One region of the Streptomyces sp. NPDC001137 genome, then DNA from elsewhere that is predicted to be linked to it. Evidence: predicted binding sites of a transcription regulator. Region 1 holds the regulator's gene; the other holds the start of a gene.
The links. The regulator HrcA, encoded in region 1, represses chaperone genes, less so after heat shock. The targets are predictions, from matches to a motif close to TTNGCACTCNGNNNNNCNGAGTGCNAA.
Positions count from the first base shown of each region.

Region 2: groL (chaperonin GroEL) is a predicted target of HrcA. The motif match lies at 2,125-2,151, and genes of this name have one in related genera.

Region 1 is NZ_JBEPBA010000008.1:272,772-281,466, reverse strand. It holds gene ABT254_RS18685 (SpoIIE family protein phosphatase) at 1-732, shown strand, start outside; gene hemW (radical SAM family heme chaperone HemW) at 764-1,996, shown strand; gene ABT254_RS18675 (Uma2 family endonuclease) at 2,119-2,616, shown strand; gene ABT254_RS18670 (DUF3097 domain-containing protein) at 2,594-3,409, opposite strand; gene ABT254_RS18665 (MBL fold metallo-hydrolase) at 3,444-4,172, opposite strand; gene hrcA (heat-inducible transcriptional repressor HrcA) at 4,325-5,341, shown strand; gene dnaJ (molecular chaperone DnaJ) at 5,342-6,478, shown strand; gene ABT254_RS18650 (nitronate monooxygenase) at 6,672-7,748, shown strand; gene ABT254_RS18645 (16S rRNA (uracil(1498)-N(3))-methyltransferase) at 7,745-8,497, shown strand; gene ABT254_RS18640 (VOC family protein) at 8,516-8,695, shown strand, end outside.
Region 2 is NZ_JBEPBA010000026.1:144,874-153,568, reverse strand. It holds gene ABT254_RS37820 (NADH:flavin oxidoreductase) at 1-173, opposite strand, end outside; gene groL (chaperonin GroEL) at 339-1,961, opposite strand; gene ABT254_RS37810 (cold-shock protein) at 2,347-2,553, opposite strand; gene ABT254_RS37805 (MoaD/ThiS family protein) at 3,005-3,280, opposite strand; gene thrC (threonine synthase) at 3,400-4,686, opposite strand; SAM riboswitch class I at 4,705-4,861, opposite strand; gene ABT254_RS37795 (glucosyl-3-phosphoglycerate synthase) at 5,023-5,967, shown strand; gene ABT254_RS37790 (alpha,alpha-trehalose-phosphate synthase (UDP-forming)) at 6,063-7,454, shown strand; gene otsB (trehalose-phosphatase) at 7,511-8,392, opposite strand; gene ABT254_RS37780 (DUF3263 domain-containing protein) at 8,451-8,695, opposite strand, start outside.

The sequences.
Region 1 (8,695 bases):
GCCGAGATCCCCGGGGTGCGCAGCGCCCTCGTCTACGAACCGTGCGACAAGGGCGGCCCCAGCGGCGACTTCTACGACCTCTTCCCGGCCGGCGACGGCCGCTGGTGCTTCGCCGTCGGCGACGTCCAGGGCAAGGGCCCCGAGGCCGCCGTCGTCATCGGCCTGGCCCGCCCCTGGCTGCGCCTGCTCGCCCGCGAGGGCTACCGCGTCGCCGACGTCCTCGACCGCCTCAACCGCCTCCTCCTCGACGACGCGACCGAGGCCGCGGACGCCGCCGCCCGGGCCCTGGTACGGTCGCCCGCCCCCGGCGACGGCCCGCAGACCCGCTTCCTCTCCCTCCTCTACGGCGAGCTGACCCCCTTCGACGGCGGCATCCGCTGCACCCTCGCCTCCGCGGGCCACCCGCTCCCGCTGCTCCTCGGCCCCGACGGAAGCGTCCGCACGGCCGCCCGCCCGCAGACCCTGCTCGGCGTCGTCGAGGACGAGGCGTACACCAGCGAGACCTTCGAGCTCCGCACCGGCGACAGCCTCCTGTGCGTCACGGACGGGGTGACCGAGCGCCGCTCCGGCTCCGACATGTTCGACGACGCCGACGGCCTCGCGACCGCCCTCTCCGGCTGCGCCGGCCTGAGCGCCGAGCTGATCGCGGAACGCATCCGCAGGCTGGTCCACGAGTTCGGCGGGCGCCCGCCGGAGGACGACCTGGCGCTGCTGGTGCTGCAGGCGGAGTGAGGAGTCGCACGGGTGCTGGACAATGGAAGGCATGCCTTCCGCACTCCCCGACGGCGAGCCGGTCCCCGCCGACGGCGCACTCCCCGCTTCCGCGCTCGCCGGGGCCCCCGACCGCCCCCTCGGCTTCTACCTCCACGTCCCGTACTGCGCGACCCGCTGCGGCTACTGCGACTTCAACACCTACACCGCCACCGAGCTGCGCGGCACGGGCGGTGTCCTCGCCTCCCGCGACAACTACGCGGACACCCTGATCGACGAGATCCGCCTGGCGCGGAAGGTCCTGGGCGACGACCCGCGCGAGGTCCGCACGGTCTTCGTGGGCGGCGGTACGCCGACGCTGCTGGCCGCCGGTGATCTCGTACGGATGCTGGGGGCGATCCGCGACGAGTTCGGTCTGGCGGCGGACGCGGAGGTGACGACGGAGGCGAACCCGGAGTCTGTGGACCCGGCGTATCTGTCCGTTTTGCGGGAGGGTGGCTTCAATCGCGTCTCCTTCGGCATGCAGAGCGCGAAGCAGCATGTGCTGAAGGTGCTGGACCGTACGCACACGCCGGGGCGCCCGGAGGCGTGCGTCGCGGAGGCCCGCGCGGCGGGCTTCGAGCACGTGAACCTGGACCTGATCTACGGCACACCCGGGGAGTCGGACGACGACTGGCGGGCCTCGCTGGAGGCGGCGCTCAGCGCCGGACCGGATCACGTGTCGGCGTACGCGCTGATCGTCGAGGAGGGCACCCAGCTGGCCCGCCGGATCCGGCGCGGCGAGGTCCCCATGACGGACGACGACGTCCACGCCGACCGCTACCTCATCGCGGACGAGGTGATGTCGGCGGCGGGCTTCGACTGGTACGAGGTCTCCAACTGGGCCACCTCGGAGGCGGCCCGCTGCCTGCACAACGAGCTGTACTGGCGGGGCGCCGACTGGTGGGGCGCGGGCCCGGGCGCGCATTCCCACGTGGGTGGGGTGCGGTGGTGGAACGTGAAGCACCCGGGGGCGTATGCGGCGGCACTGGCGGAGGGTCGATCGCCGGGGGCCGGGCGGGAGTTGCTGTCGGAGGAGGACCGGCGGGTGGAGCGGATCCTGCTGGAGCTGCGGTTGCGGGAGGGGGTGCCGATGGACCTGCTGAAGCCGGAGGGGCTCGCCGCCTCGCGCCGGGCGCTGGGGGATGGGCTGCTGGAGAGCGGGCCGTATGAGGAGGGGCGGGCGGTGCTGACGCTGCGGGGGCGATTGTTGGCGGATGCGGTGGTGCGGGACTTGGTGGATTGATCACCCGTGCGGGTGGTCGCCTCTGGTCGGGCCCTCGGGTGCCCGCGTCCCGTTTCTAGGGTGCCGTCATGAACGACCGGCAGGTGATCGAGTTCTTCGGCACGCTTGACGTCCCCTAGGGCATCAGGGCGGAGCTCTTGCGAGGGGAGATCGTGATGACGAGATCCCCGGACCTGGTGCACAACTACACGGTGGCGGACGTCCAGGATGGGGTTCCGCGGAGCCGTTGGCTGGCGCTGCAGCGCCAGTACGTCGAGATGCACCGGGAAACGAGCGAGCCGATCCCGGACATCGTGGTTCTCGAACGGGGTGCGGGGCCGGACTCCGGTCGCCTCGTACCGGTTGAGGCGGTCACCATGCTGGTCGAGGTCGTGTCCAGGGCCAGCGCGTACCGCGACTACGTGACCAAACGATCGATCTACGCTGGGGCAGGTGTACCGCTGGACCTGATCATCGATCCGGCAGCGGCTGAATGCCTGGTGCTCACCGAGCCGTACGGCAGCAGCGAGCGCGCCGACTATCGCTGTCAGCGCAACTGGAGGTATGGGGAGACGCTCCTCCTGTCTGTGCTCGACACGAGCATCGACACGGGCGAGTTCAGGCGTGACCCGGCGCCGTGACGAAGTCGATCAGTTCCTCCACCCGCCCCAGCAGCTCCGGCTCCAGATCCTTGTAGGAATCCACCCGCTTCAGGATCGCCTGCCACACCGCCCCGGTGTTCTCCGACGGCCACCCCAGCGCCCGGCACACCCCCGTCTTCCAGTCCTGCCCGTGCGGCACCCGCGGCCAGCCCGGGATCCCCAGTGAGGACGGCTTCACCGCCTCCCAGATGTCGATGTACGGGTGGCCCACCACCAGCGCGTGCTCGCTCGTCACCGCCTCCGCGATCCGCCACTCCTTCGTGCCCGGCACGAGGTGGTCCACCAGCACCCCCAGCCGCGCATCCGGCCCCGGCGCGAACTCCGCCACGATCGACGGCAGGTCGTCCACACCCTCCAGGTACTCCACGACCACCCCCTCGATGCGCAGGTCGTCACCCCAGACCTTCTCGACCAGCTCGGCGTCGTGACGGCCCTCGACGTAGATACGGCCGGCGCGAGCGACACGCGCGCGGGTACCCGGGACGGCCACCGAACCGGATGCCGTACGAGTGGGGCGTACGGGAGCCGCGCCGGACGGACGCACGAGCGTCACCACCCGCCCCTCCAGCAGGAACCCCCGCGGCTCCAGCGGAAACACCCGGTGCTTGCCGAAGCGGTCCTCCAGGGTCACCGTGCCCGCCTCGCAGCGGATCACCGCGCCGCAGAAACCGGTGCCCGGCTCCTCGACCACGAGCCCGGGCTCCGCAGGCACCTCCGGAACCGGCTTGGGCTTCTTCCACGGCGGGGTCAGATCGGCGGAGTACTGGCGCATTCGAGTGACGATAGGAGAAGCCGTCGGACGGCGGCTACGACACGCCGAAACGTGCCGCCAGCTCCTCCCGCTGTCTGCGCACGAAGCCCGCATCCACCACCGCTCCGTGACCGGGCACATACAGCGCGTCCTCACCGCCCAGATCGAGGAGCCGGTCCAGGGCGGCCGGCCAGTGCGACGGTACGGCGTCGGAACCGGCCTGCGGTTCGCCGGACTCCTCCACCAGGTCGCCGCAGAAGACGACCTCCGGGGAGCCGGGCACCAGGACCACGAGATCGTGGGCCGTGTGGCCGGGGCCCACGTTCGCCAGCAGCACCTGCCGGCCGCCGCCCAGGTCGAGGGTCCACTCGCCCGAGACGTGATGCCGGGGCGCGACCAGGGCGTCGACCGCCTCCTCCGCCAGCCGCGCCTCCAGCCCGTTGCCCACCGCGTCCGCCCGCAGCTCCTCGCGCGCGTGCCGGGCCTCGAACACCGTGTCCATGCCCACGGCGCCGTACACCTCCGCGCCCGCGAAGGCCGCCGCCCCGAGGACATGGTCGAAATGGGGATGCGTGAGCGCGAGATGAGTCACACGGTGACCGGCGAGCTCCTGCGCCTCGGCACGCAACCGTGCGCCCTCCGCGAGGCTCGACCCCGCGTCGATCAAGAGCGCCGTGCCCTCCCCGACGACCAGCCCTGCCGTGCAGTCCCAGCGGGGCAGACGGCACCGGCCGACACCGGCCGCCAGTCGCTCCCACCCCAGCTCTTCCCAAGTCACCGTCATACGGCGACGCTAGCGGTACGCCCCGTTCAACAGGGGCCGACCTTGCCCCGGGTGTACCCCACCGCCGTACACTGGCCGGTAACGGCTGGCACTCGGACGGACAGAGTGCCAGGCGTAGCGCCTGGGGGACGACTTCTGGAGGTGTGCGCTGGATGCTGAGTGAACGACGGCTGCAGGTACTGCGCGCCATCGTCCAGGACTACGTCGGTACCGAGGAGCCGGTGGGGTCGAAGGCTCTGACCGAGCGGCACAACCTGGGCGTGTCCCCGGCGACGGTCCGCAACGACATGGCGGCCCTGGAGGACGAGGGGTTCATCGCGCAGCCGCACACCAGCGCGGGGCGCATCCCCACCGACAAGGGCTACCGGCTGTTCGTCGACAAGCTGGCGGGCGTCAAGCCCATGTCCGCGCCCGAGAAGCGGGCGATCCAGAACTTCCTCGACGGCGCCGTCGATCTCGACGACGTGGTGGCGCGGACGGTTCGGCTGCTCGCGCAGCTCACCCGGCAGGTCGCCGTCGTGCAGTACCCGTCCCTGACCCGCTCGACCGTGCGGCACGTGGAGCTGCTCTCGCTCGCCCCCGCGCGCGTGATGCTCGTGCTGATCACGGACACCGGCCGGGTCGAGCAGCGCATGGTCGACTGCCCGGCGCCGTTCGGGGAGGCCTCGCTCGCGGATCTGCGGGCGCGGCTCAACAGCCGGGTCGCGGGCCGGCGCTTCACCGACGTCCCCCGGCTCGTGGAAGACCTGCCCGAAGGCTTCGACGTCGAGGACCGGGGTACGGTCTCGACAGTGCTCTCCACACTTCTGGAGACACTGGTCGAGGAGAACGAGGAACGGCTGATGATCGGCGGCACCGCCAATCTGACCCGCTTCGGACATGATTTCCCCCTCACCATCCGCCCCGTCCTGGAGGCGCTTGAGGAGCAGGTCGTGCTCCTCAAGTTGCTTGGCGAGGCGGGGGATTCGGGCATGACGGTGCGCATCGGGCACGAGAACGCCTATGAGGGACTCAACTCCACTTCCGTGGTGTCGGTCGGCTACGGTTCGGGCGGCGAGGCAGTCGCCAAGATGGGCGTGGTCGGACCGACCCGCATGGATTACCCGGGAACGATGGGAGCGGTACGCGCAGTGGCACGGTACGTCGGACAGATCCTGGCGGAGTCGTAAGTGGCCACGGACTACTACGCCGTTCTCGGCGTGCGCCGCGACGCGTCGCAGGAAGAGATCAAGAAGGCCTTCCGGCGGCTCGCGCGCGAGCTGCACCCGGACGTCAACCCGGATCCGAAGACCCAGGAGCGGTTCAAGGAGATCAACGCCGCCTACGAGGTGCTCTCGGACCCGCAGAAGAAGCAGGTCTACGACCTCGGCGGCGACCCGCTCTCGCAGGCCGGCGGCGGTGGCGCGGGCGGCTTCGGCGCGGGTGGCTTCGGGAACTTCTCGGACATCATGGACGCGTTCTTCGGTACGGCGTCGCAGCGCGGACCGCGCTCGCGTACGCGCCGGGGCCAGGACGCGATGATCCGGCTGGAGATCGAGCTCGACGAGGCGGCCTTCGGCACCACGAAGGACATCCAGGTCGACACGGCGATCGTCTGCTCCACCTGTAACGGTGAGGGCGCGGCGCCGGGCACCTCCGCCCAGACGTGTGACATGTGCCGCGGTCGCGGTGAGGTGTCGCAGGTGACGCGGTCCTTCCTGGGCCAGGTCATGACCTCGCGTCCCTGCCCGCAGTGCCAGGGCTTCGGCACGGTCGTTCCGACGCCGTGTCCGGAGTGCGCGGGTGACGGCCGGGTCCGGTCCCGCCGTACCCTCACGGTCAAGATCCCGGCCGGTGTCGACAACGGCACCCGCATCCAGCTCGCGGGCGAGGGCGAGGTGGGTCCCGGTGGTGGTCCCGCCGGTGACCTGTACGTCGAGATCCACGAGCTGCCGCACCCGACCTTCCAGCGGCGCGGCGACGACCTGCACTGCACGGTCACCATCCCGATGACGGCCGCGTCCCTCGGTACCAAGGTGCCGCTGGAGACGCTGGACGGCATGGAGGAGGTCGACATCCGGCCCGGCACCCAGTCCGGCCAGTCGATCCCGCTGCACGGGCGGGGCGTCACGCACCTGCGCGGCGGCGGCCGCGGGGACCTGATCGTGCACGTCGAGGTCCAGACCCCGACGAAGCTGGACCCCGAGCAGGAGCGGCTGCTGCGGGAGCTCGCGAAGCTGCGGGGTGAGGAGCGGCCGACGGGGCAGTTCCAGCCCGGCCAGCAGGGGCTGTTCTCGCGGTTGAAGGACGCGTTCAACGGGCGCTGACGGGGTGGCTGCGGGTGGCTGTTTTCGCCCCCGCCGCCCCTACCCGTCCCGTCCCTGGGGGCTGCCGCCCCCAGACCCCCGCTTTCGGCCTGAACGGCCTCGTCCTCAAACGCCGGACGGGCTGAAAATGCAGGCACGTGCCAAGGGGATGGTCCGATTCGGACTTGTTCGGAGGACGTGACAACATGCCGTCATGTCCTCCGCGCTGACCGATCTCTTCCCTCACCCGATCGTGCAGGCCCCCATGGCGGGCGGCGTCTCCGTGCCGCATCTGGCCGCCGCCGTGTGCGAGGCCGGGGGGCTCGGTTTTCTCGCCGCCGGGTACAAGACGGCCGACGGCATGTACCAGGAGATCAAGCAGCTCAGGGGGATCACCAACCGCCCCTTCGGCGTGAACCTCTTCATGCCCCAGCCCGATTCCGCCGACCCCGGTGCCGTGGAGATCTACGCCCACCAGCTGGCCGGGGAGGCCGCCTGGTACGAGACCGAGCTGGGCGATCCGGACAGCGGCCGTGACGACGCCTACGACTCCAAGCTGGCCGTGCTGCTCGACAACCCCGTGCCGGTGGTCTCCTTCCACTTCGGGGTCCCGAGCCGTGAGGTCCTCGACTCCCTCCGCCGGGCCGGCACCTTCACGCTGGTCACCGCGACCACCCCCGAGGAGGCCATCGCCGTGCAGCTGGCCGGCGCCGACGCGGTGATCGCGCAGGGCGTGGAGGCCGGCGGGCACCAGGGCACCCACCGGGACAACCCGGAGGCGGAGGGCACCGGAATAGGGCTGCTCTCGCTCGTCGCCCAGGTCCGCGAGACCGTGAGCATCCCGATCGTCGCCGCCGGCGGCATCATGCGCGGCGGCCAGATCGCCGCGGTGCTGGCCGCGGGCGCGAGCGCCGCCCAGCTCGGCACGGCGTTCCTCGCCACCCCGGAGTCCGGCGCGAACGCCGTCCACAAGCAGGCGCTCACCAACCCGCTGTTCGTACGCACGGAGCTGACCCGCGCGTTCTCCGGCCGCCCGGCCCGCGGCCTGGTCAACCGCTTCCTGCGCGAGCACGGGCCGTACGCCCCCGCCGCCTACCCGGAGGTCCACCACCTCACCTCGCCCCTGCGCAAGAAGGCCGCCGCCTCCGGCGACGCACAGGGCATGGCGCTGTGGGCGGGGCAGGGGCACCGCATGGCGCGCGAGCTCCCGGCGGGGCAGCTGGTGGAGGTCCTCGCCGCCGAGCTCGACATGGCCAGGACAGCGTTGTCGGGCAAGGGGGACCTGCGATGACCGCGCCGGTGTTCGTCGTCGACTCGCTGGCGGGCGTGGGGCCCGGCTCGATCGTCGAACTGGACGGCCCCGAAGGACGGCACGCGGTGTCCGTGCGGCGGCTGCAGCCCGGGGAGGACGTGGTGCTGACGGACGGTCTGGGCCGCGGCGCCGCCGGTGCGGTCGTGCGGACGGAGGGCAAGGACCGGCTGTTCGTCGAGCCCGTCGAGTTCCCCGTCGAGCCCGAGCCCAGCCCCCGTATCACCGTCGTCCAGGCCCTGCCCAAGGGGGACCGTGGCGAGCTGGCCGTCGAGACGATGACCGAGACCGGCGTGGACGCGATCGTGCCGTGGTCGGCGGCCCGCTGCATCACCCAGTGGAAGGGCGAGCGGGGGCTGAAGTCGCTCGCCAAGTGGCGGGCCACCGCCCGCGAGGCCGGCAAGCAGTCCCGCCGGCTGCGCTTCCCGGAGGTCGCGGACGCGGCGACGACCAAGCAGGTTGCCGCACTTCTCGCCAAAGCCGACTTCGCCGCCGTCCTGCACGAGGACCGGGACTACGCAAGTGAGCCGCTGGCGACCGCCGAGCTGCCCTCCGCGGGCGAGATCGTGCTGGTCGTGGGCCCCGAAGGGGGCGTGTCCGAACAGGAGTTGGCGCTCTTCGCCGAGGCGGGTGCGAAGGCGTACCGGCTCGGGCGTAGCGTGCTGCGTACCTCGACCGCGGGCACCGCGGCGACCGCCCTGCTCCTGGGCCGCACCGGCCGCTGGTCCTGAACGATCACGGGGAACACCATGGAACTCGCACAGGTCCGGCTCCTGGTCAGCGACTTCGCCGCCTGTTACCGCTTCTACGCCGAGGTCCTCGGTCTCAAGCCGCAGTCGGGCGCGACTGCGGGCCCGTACGAGAAGTTCAGCCCGGCCACCGGCTCGGCGGGCATCGCCCTCCAGGACCGTTCGATGATGGCCGAGGTC
Region 2 (8,695 bases), on a different contig from region 1:
ACGCCGGCGGCGGCCCGGCGGGCGTAGTACGACACCACGTCCTCGCCGGGGATGCCGCCCGGGGAGAACATGCGCGTCATCGGCGCCATGACGATGCGGTTGGGGACGGTCAGGCCGTTGATCGCGGTGGGCCGGGAGAGGATCTCGGCGGCGCGGGAGGGGGCGGTGGTCACGTGGGTGGGCTCCTCGTGCGGGGACAGCGTTAACCGGGTATGTGCACACGCATTGTTGCACCCTCTTAATCAAATCTTCTATGACCTCGAACACGCCCGAGGGCGGCACCCCCTGTTTCCAGGGAGTGCCGCCCTCGGTTGGAACCCGGATCAGCCGGAGGCCGATCAGAAGTCCATGTCACCGCCCGGCATACCGCCACCGGCGGGCGCGGCGGCCTTCTCCGGCTTGTCGGCGATGACGGCCTCGGTGGTGAGGAAGAGCGCGGCGATGGAGGCGGCGTTCTGCAGGGCAGAGCGCGTGACCTTCGCCGGGTCGATGATGCCTTCCTTGACCAGGTCGACGTACTCGCCGGTCGCGGCGTTCAGGCCGTGGCCCGGGGTCAGGTTGCGCACCTTCTCCACCACGACACCGCCCTCGAGGCCGGCGTTGACGGCGATCTGCTTCAGCGGGGCCTCGAGCGCGATGCGCACGGCGTTGGCGCCGGTCGCCTCGTCACCCTCGAGGTCCAGCTTCTCGAAGACGGTGGACGCCTGGATGAGCGCGACGCCACCACCGGCGACGATGCCCTCCTCGACGGCGGCCTTCGCGTTGCGGACGGCGTCCTCGATGCGGTGCTTGCGCTCCTTGAGCTCCACCTCGGTGGCGGCACCGGCCTTGATGACCGCGACACCGCCGGCCAGCTTCGCCAGGCGCTCCTGCAGCTTCTCGCGGTCGTAGTCCGAGTCGCTGTTCTCGATCTCGGCACGGATCTGGTTGACCCGGCCCTGCACCTGCTCCGTGGAGCCGGCGCCGTCGACGATGGTGGTCTCGTCCTTGGTGATGACCACCTTGCGGGCGCGGCCCAGCAGGTCGAGGGAGGTGTTCTCCAGCTTGAGACCGACCTCCTCGGAGATGACCTCGCCACCGGTGAGGATGGCGATGTCGTTCAGCATCGCCTTGCGGCGGTCGCCGAAGCCCGGGGCCTTGACCGCGACGGACTTGAAGGTGCCGCGGATCTTGTTGACGACCAGGGTCGACAGGGCCTCGCCCTCGACGTCCTCGGCGATGATCAGCAGCGGCTTGCCCGACTGCATGACCTTCTCCAGGAGCGGGAGCAGGTCCTTGACGGAAGCGATCTTGGAGTTGGCGATCAGGATGTACGGGTCGTCGAGCGACGCCTCCATCCGCTCCATGTCGGTGGCGAAGTACGCCGAGATGTAGCCCTTGTCGAAGCGCATACCCTCGGTGAGCTCCAGCTCCAGACCGAAGGTCTGGGACTCCTCGACGGTGATGACGCCTTCCTTGCCGACCTTGTCCATGGCCTCGGCGATGAGCTCGCCGATCTGGGTGTCGGCGGCGGAGATGGAGGCCGTGGAAGCGATCTGCTCCTTGGTCTCGACATCCTTGGCCTGCTCGAGCAGGGCACCGGAGACGGCCTCGACGGCCTTCTCGATACCGCGCTTGAGGGCCATCGGGTTGGCGCCGGCGGCTACGTTGCGCAGGCCCTCCTTGACCAGGGCCTGGGCGAGCACGGTCGCGGTGGTCGTACCGTCACCGGCGACGTCGTCCGTCTTCTTGGCGACTTCCTTGACCAGCTCGGCGCCGATCTTCTCGTACGGGTCCTCGAGTTCGATCTCCTTGGCGATGGAGACACCATCGTTGGTGATCGTGGGGGCGCCCCACTTCTTCTCGAGGACGACGTTGCGGCCCTTGGGGCCGAGCGTCACCTTCACGGCGTCCGCGAGCTGGTTCATGCCGCGCTCGAGGCCGCGCCGCGCCTCCTCGTCGAACGCGATGATCTTGGCCATGTGAAGTGGTCCCTCCAGGACTGGGGGTGATTCCTTCGGACCGCGCCCGCGCCCGCGACGGACGGCTCGCACACCTCGTGGGTTCCTTCCCCACCCGGCCTGCGGGCCTCACCGACCCGGTCCTTCATTGTCACTCTCACCTTCAGAGTGCTAACGCCAATGATTAGCACTCGACCCATGAGAGTGCAAGGCGCGCTCGCGCAGCGAGTGCTCGTTGAGGGGTGGTGGTCGGGCGACGGGCGGGCGCAAGCGGCTCCCGGGTACTGGGCGACACCCGCCCGGGACCGACCCAGGCCCCCGGACATGCCGAAGGGCCCGCCCCGTGAGGTGCGGACCCTTCGATCAAGAACAGAAGAACGTCGCTGCAGTTAACCCGGCGCGTGCTTCAGCCGGCCGCCAGACGGACCATGTCCGCCTGCGGCCCCTTCTGGCCCTGCGAGATCTCGAAATCGACCCGCTGACCCTCTTCCAGGGTGCGGTAGCCGTCCATCTGAATCGCACTGTAGTGGACGAAAACATCCGCACCACCGTCGACCGCGATGAAGCCGTACCCCTTCTCCGCGTTGAACCACTTGACGGTGCCCTGAGCCATGCCTAACTCCCCTATTACTGGCCCTTGCACAGATCCACACTTCGCGGATCCGGGTCAGACCTCACCCCCCACGGTTGGGGGCGTGCGCCGGAACGCGTCGACCGCGGCTGAATGTATCTGTCCAACTGCCGTCTGCAACAGGTCAATCGGACGAGAATTCCGGGCACGACCGGTCGGGAATTTACGGAGAATTCGCCTGAATTCAGGGCAAGTCGGGCCCCATAAATGGAGCATAAGGCGCAAAAAACCTGCACACTTTGGCTACTTCTCGCTGCCCGAGAAGCAGGAACTCATATGCATGCGGCAAGCGGAGTCGTGCAGGTTCCCCAACTGTACCGTGCTCAACCATGCAGAATTGCCCCCTCCGCTTCTCTCACGGAGGGGGCAATTCGATGAACTCTCGGTAATCAGCGTTACCGACGGTAATAATCGGTCGTCCGACCTGTTTCGCTCAGCCTCCGGCCACGGCCGGAATGATCGAGACGCCCGCCCCGTCCGGAGTCGCCGTCTCCAGCCCCTGCTCGAACCGCACGTCGTCGTCGTTCACGTACACGTTGACGAAGCGGCGCAGCTTCCCCTGGTCGTCGAGAACGCGAGCGGCGATCCCGGTGTGGTTCTTCTCGAGATCGGCGATGACCTCGCCGAGGGTGCCGCCTTCGGCGGTGACCTCGGCCTGCCCGCCGGTGTAGGTGCGGAGAATGGTGGGGATGCGGACGTTGACGCTCACGATGAACCTCCGGTCAGGGAAACGGGCCTTTGTCTTTGGGGGCGCGGGGCCGTGTCGATTTGCGGCTCCGCCGCGGGGCGCGACCAGCCCCCACCGGCCCGCAGACGAACAACTACCTGCTAGGCGAGCCCCGCCTCACGGAACGACTCAAGGCTCGGGCGAATCGTCGCGGTGAGCCCCGTACCGGCCACCGCGTCGAGGGTCTTGAGGCCATCACCCGTGTTCAGCACGACGGTCGTGAGGGCGGGGTCGAGAACACCGTTCTCGATCAACTTGCGGGTCACACCCACGGTCACCCCACCGGCGGTCTCCGCGAAGATCCCCTCGGTCTTGGCGAGCAGCCGAATCGCATCCACGATCTGCTCGTCGTTCACGTCCTCCACCGCCCCACCGGTACGCCGGGCAATGTCGAGAACATAAGGACCATCCGCCGGGTTGCCGATGGCCAGCGACTTGGCGATCGTGTTCGGCTTCTGCGGCCGCACCACGTCGTGCCCGGCCTTGTACGCGACGGAGACAGGGCTGCACCCTTCCGCCTGCGCCCCGAAGATCTTGTACGGCTTGTCCTCGACGAGCCCCAGCTTGATCAGCTCCTGCAGCCCCTTGTCGATCTTCGTGAGCTGAGAGCCGGAGGCGATCGGCACGACCAGCTGGTCCGGCAGCCGCCAGCCGAGCTGCTCGCAGATCTCGTACGCCAGGGTCTTGGAGCCCTCGGCGTAGTACGGCCGCAGGTTGACGTTGACGAAGCCCCAGCCCTCGCCGGCCGGGTCGCCGATCAGCTCGGAGCAGAAACGGTTCACGTCGTCGTAGTTGCCGTCGATGCCGACGAGCTCGCCGCCGTAGACCGCGGCCATGACGACCTTGCCCTGCTCCAGGTCGTGCGGGATGAACACGCAGGACCGGAAGCCGGCGCGGGCGGCCGCGGCACCCACCGCACCGGCCAGGTTGCCGGTCGACGAGCAGGACAGGGTGGTGAAGTTGAAGGCGCGGGCGGCCTCGATGGCCTGGGCGACGACCCGGTCCTTGAAGGAGTGCGTCGGGTTGCCGGAGTCGTCCTTGACGTACAGACCCCCGGTCACGCCCAGCTCGCGGGCGAGGTTGTCGGCCTTGACCAGCTTGGTCCAACCGGGGTTGATGTTGGGCTTGTCGGCCACGTCCGCCGGGACGGGCAGCAGGGGCGCGTAACGCCAGATGTTCGCGGGACCCGCCTCGATCTGCTTGCGGAGCTCCTCGGTGTCGTAGGCCGAGAAGTCGTACGCGATCTCGAGCGGGCCGAAACACTCCTCGCAGGCGAAGACCGGGCCGAGGGGCACCTGGTGACCGCACTCGCGGCAGGAGAGCGCCGCGGCGGGACCGAGGTCGACGGTCGTGGAGTCGGTGGTGCTTGCAACAGTCTGCGCAGCCATGTGAGGCGAGGCCCTTTCTCCTCATCTTCCTCACGACGCATCTCGCCGTGAGACGGATTTGGCACCTTCCCTAGCCGGGAGCCTCGCGGAACGATCAGCATCGATCGGTACGAGACCGGCTGGAGGGTTGCCGGGGCTTCATCGGGCCGTATCCCTCTGCCCCTCTGGATGAGCGGTATGCGGTTGTAAACGCCGGGCGACCCCCGACATGCGATGGTCACCAGCGTTGTTCAAGACTGTAACCGAAGGCCAGGACAGTTGAGATAGCCGTCCGAACCGCGAGATGGATCATCTGATGATCCGGTATCGCCGAGAGAACGCAGAGGAGCCGCCTACGTGCTGGAAGAAGTCGAGCGCTGGCTGACCACCCGCTCCTGGTCGCTGACCGATCGCCCGCTGCACAAGATCCTGGCCGCAAAGCAGCGCACGGGCCAGTCGGTCAGTGTCGTGCTGCCCGCGCTCAACGAGGAGGAGACGGTCGGCGACATCGTCGCGATCATCCGTCACGACCTCATGCAGCAGGTCCCGCTGGTCGACGAGATCGTCGTCGTCGACTCCGGATCCACCGACCGTACGTCCGAGGTCGCCGCGGCGGCCGGGGCCAGGGTCGTCCACCGCGACGACATCCTGCCCCGCATCCCGACCGTCCCCGGCAAGGGCGAGGTGCTGTGGCGCTCGCTCCTGGTCACGAGCGGGGACATCGTCTGCTTCATCGACGCCGACCTGAAGGAGTTCTCCTCCGACTTCGTCTCCGGGATCGTCGGCCCGCTGCTCACCGACCCGGGGGTCGACCTCGTCAAGGGCATGTACGACCGTCCGCTGGCCGGCGCGCAGGGCCAGGGCGGCCGGGTCACCGAGCTGATGGCGCGCCCCCTGCTGAACATGCACTGGCCGCAGCTGGCGGGCTTCGTGCAGCCGCTCGGCGGCGAGTACGCGGCCCGGCGCAGCCTGCTGGAACAGCTGCCGTTCCCCGTCGGGTACGGCGTCGAGCTGGGCATGCTGGTCGACGCCCTGCACCTGGTGGGCCTCGACGCACTCGCCCAGGTGGACGTCGGGGTGCGCAAGCACCGCCACCAGGACGGGCAGGCGCTGGGCCGGATGTCCGCCGCGATCTACCGCACGGCACAGCTGCGGCTGGCCCGCGGCCATCTCATCCGTCCCTCCCTCACCCAGTTCGAACGGGGCGAGGACGGCTTCGAGCCGCGCACCTACTCCGTGGACACGGAGGAGCGGCCGCCGATGGTGGAGATCGCGGAGTACGCGTCGCGCAAGGTCGCCTGAGGCTGCGCGTTACGCGGTGCGGGCGGTGTATACGGTCCACCCGCAGAGCCCAGCCGTACGTTTGAGCGTTTCCGGGCCGGGCTAGGTTGAGGCGTATGGCTTCCACGCACTCCGCTGGTCATCAGGTGCTGGTCGCGTCCAACCGCGGCCCGGTCTCGTACGAAGTGCAGGAGGACGGCTCGCTGGCCGCCAGGCGCGGTGGCGGCGGGCTGGTCTCCGGCCTGTCCGCGATCGGGCCCGACGCGGACGCCCTGTGGGTGTGTTCGGCGCTGTCCGACGGCGACCGCGAGGCGGTACGGCGCGGGGTCGGCGAGGACGGTGTGCGGATGCTGGACATCCCGGCCGGTGTGCACGCCGACGCGTACAACGGCATCGCGAACTCGGTGCTGTGGTTCGTGCACCACATGCTGTACCAGACCCCGCTCGAGCCGGTCTTCGACGCGGAGTTCCGGCGGCAGTGGGCCTCGTACGAGACCTACAACCGCGCCTTCGCCGAGGCGCTCGCCCAGGAGGCGGCCGAGGGCGCGGCGGTGCTGGTGCAGGACTATCACCTGTGTCTGGTGCCGGGGATGCTGCGGGAGTTGCGGCCGGACCTCAGGATCGGGCACTTCTCGCACACTCCGTGGGCGCCGGTGGACTACTTCCGGATGCTGCCGGACGACATCGCCGAGCAGCTGCTGCACGGCATGCTGGGCGCCGACCGGCTGGGCTTTCTGACCCGGCGCTGGGCGGACGCGTTCACCGCGTGCGCCTCGGCGGTGGTGGGCGGCCTCGGCGGCACCCGGATCGGCGTGCACGGCCTCGGCGCGGACGCGGACTTCCTGCGCAAGCGGTCGCACGAGGCCGATGTGGCCGAGCGGATGGCCGCGCTGAAGGAGGAGATCGGCGCCGGCCGCAAAACGGTGGTGCGGGTCGACCGCACCGAGCTGTCGAAGAACATCGTGCGCGGGCTGCTGGCGTACCGGCAGCTGCTGGAGGGCCGCCCCGAGTGGCGGGAGCGGGTCGTGCACGTCGCGTTCGCCTACCCCTCCCGGCAGGACCTCGCCGTGTACCGCGACTACACGGCCGAGGTGCAGCGGGTGGCCGAGGAGATCAACTCCCGCTTCGGGACGCCGGGTTGGACACCGGTCGTGCTGCACGTCAAGGACGACTTCGCGCGCTCGCTGGCCGCTTACCGGCTGGCCGACGTGGCCCTCGTCAACCCGATCCGGGACGGCATGAACCTGGTGGCGAAGGAGGTGCCGGTCGTCTCCGACGAGGGCTGCGCGCTGGTGCTGTCGCGGGAAGCGGGTGCCTACGCCGAGCTGGGCGAGGACGCGATCACGGTGAATCCGTACGACGTGATCGGGACGGCGGAGGCGCTGCACGCCGCGTTGAGCCTGCCGGCGGCTGAGCGGGCCGAGCGCAGCAAGCGGCTTGCTGCTGCGGCTACGGCGTTGCCGCCGGCGCAGTGGTTTCTTGAGCAGCTGGAGGCCTTGCGCGGCTGAGGCTGGGGGCTGCCGCCCCCAGACCCCCGCCTTTCGGCCCTTGAAGGGCCTTGTCCTCAAACGCCGGACGGGCTGACATGCCCCGCCAGGGCTCGCAGTAGGCGTACGACCCCCTCCGGGCCGTCCACCACCAGGTCCGCTCGTTCCCGTAGTTCCGTCACCTCGTCGCTGCCGCTGCAGACCAGGAGGCCGGGGGTGCCGTCGGAGCGGAGTTTGTCGACGGCGGCGAAGGCGGGGAGGTCGCCGAGGTCGTCGCCTGCGTAGAGGACCGCCGACGCGTCGATCTCGCGGACGTACTCCAGGAGGGCCACCCCCTTGTCCATGCCCGGGGGGCGCAGTTCGAGGACCATGCGGCCGGGTTCGACGATCAGGCCGTGGCGGGTGGCGAGGTCGGTGAGGGGGGCGCGCAGGGCCTCGAAGGCGGCTTGGGGGTCGGAGGCGCGGCGGGTGTGGACCGCGACGGCGCGGCCCTTCTCCTCGATCCAGGTGCCCTGCCAGGCGCCGATGCGGTCGAGGAAGCCGGGGAGTTCGGCGCGGACCGCGGCGACCCCGGGGTGGGGAGCGGGTGCGCTGACGTTGCCGCTGACCGCGTCCCAGCGCTCGGCGCCGTAGTGGCCGAGGACGACCAGGTGCTCCAGGCCGGGGACCCCGGCGAAGCCGCCGTGCCGCACGGCGACGCCGGCCGGGCGGCCGGTGACCACCGCGACGGAGGCGATCCTCGGTGCGAGTGCGGCGAGCACGGGCACCGCCTCCGGGTGGGCGCGGGCCTGCTCGGGGTCCGGCACGATCGGGGCGAGGGTGCCGTCGAAGTCCAGGCCCACCACCGCTTTCGCGGGGTTCGCGAGGATCGCGGCGAGTCCGTCCCGGCCCGCCTGCGTGGCGGGGGTCGGCAGGGGGTCCATGGAGTGCGTCGAGTCCGTGTCCGTATGGGTGCCCATACGGTGACCATAACCGCGCGGGGCAGGGCGCACCCATGGCTCAGGGGAGCGCCGGCCGTCAGCGCTCCGCTCGGCGGGTCTCCCGCACCCTGCGCAACCTGTTCACCGTCACCGGGTCGTGGGCCAAGGCCCGCTCGTCGTCCAGCAGGGCGTTGAGCAGCTGGTAGTAGCGGACGGGCGCCAGGCCCAGCTCCTCGCGTATGGCGCGCTCCTTGGCGCCGGGGCCCGGAAAGCCCCGGCGCTCGAGGGCGAGGACGGCCTGCTCGCGCTCGCCCAGCGGCTCGCGCGGCTCGCGGCCTGCCG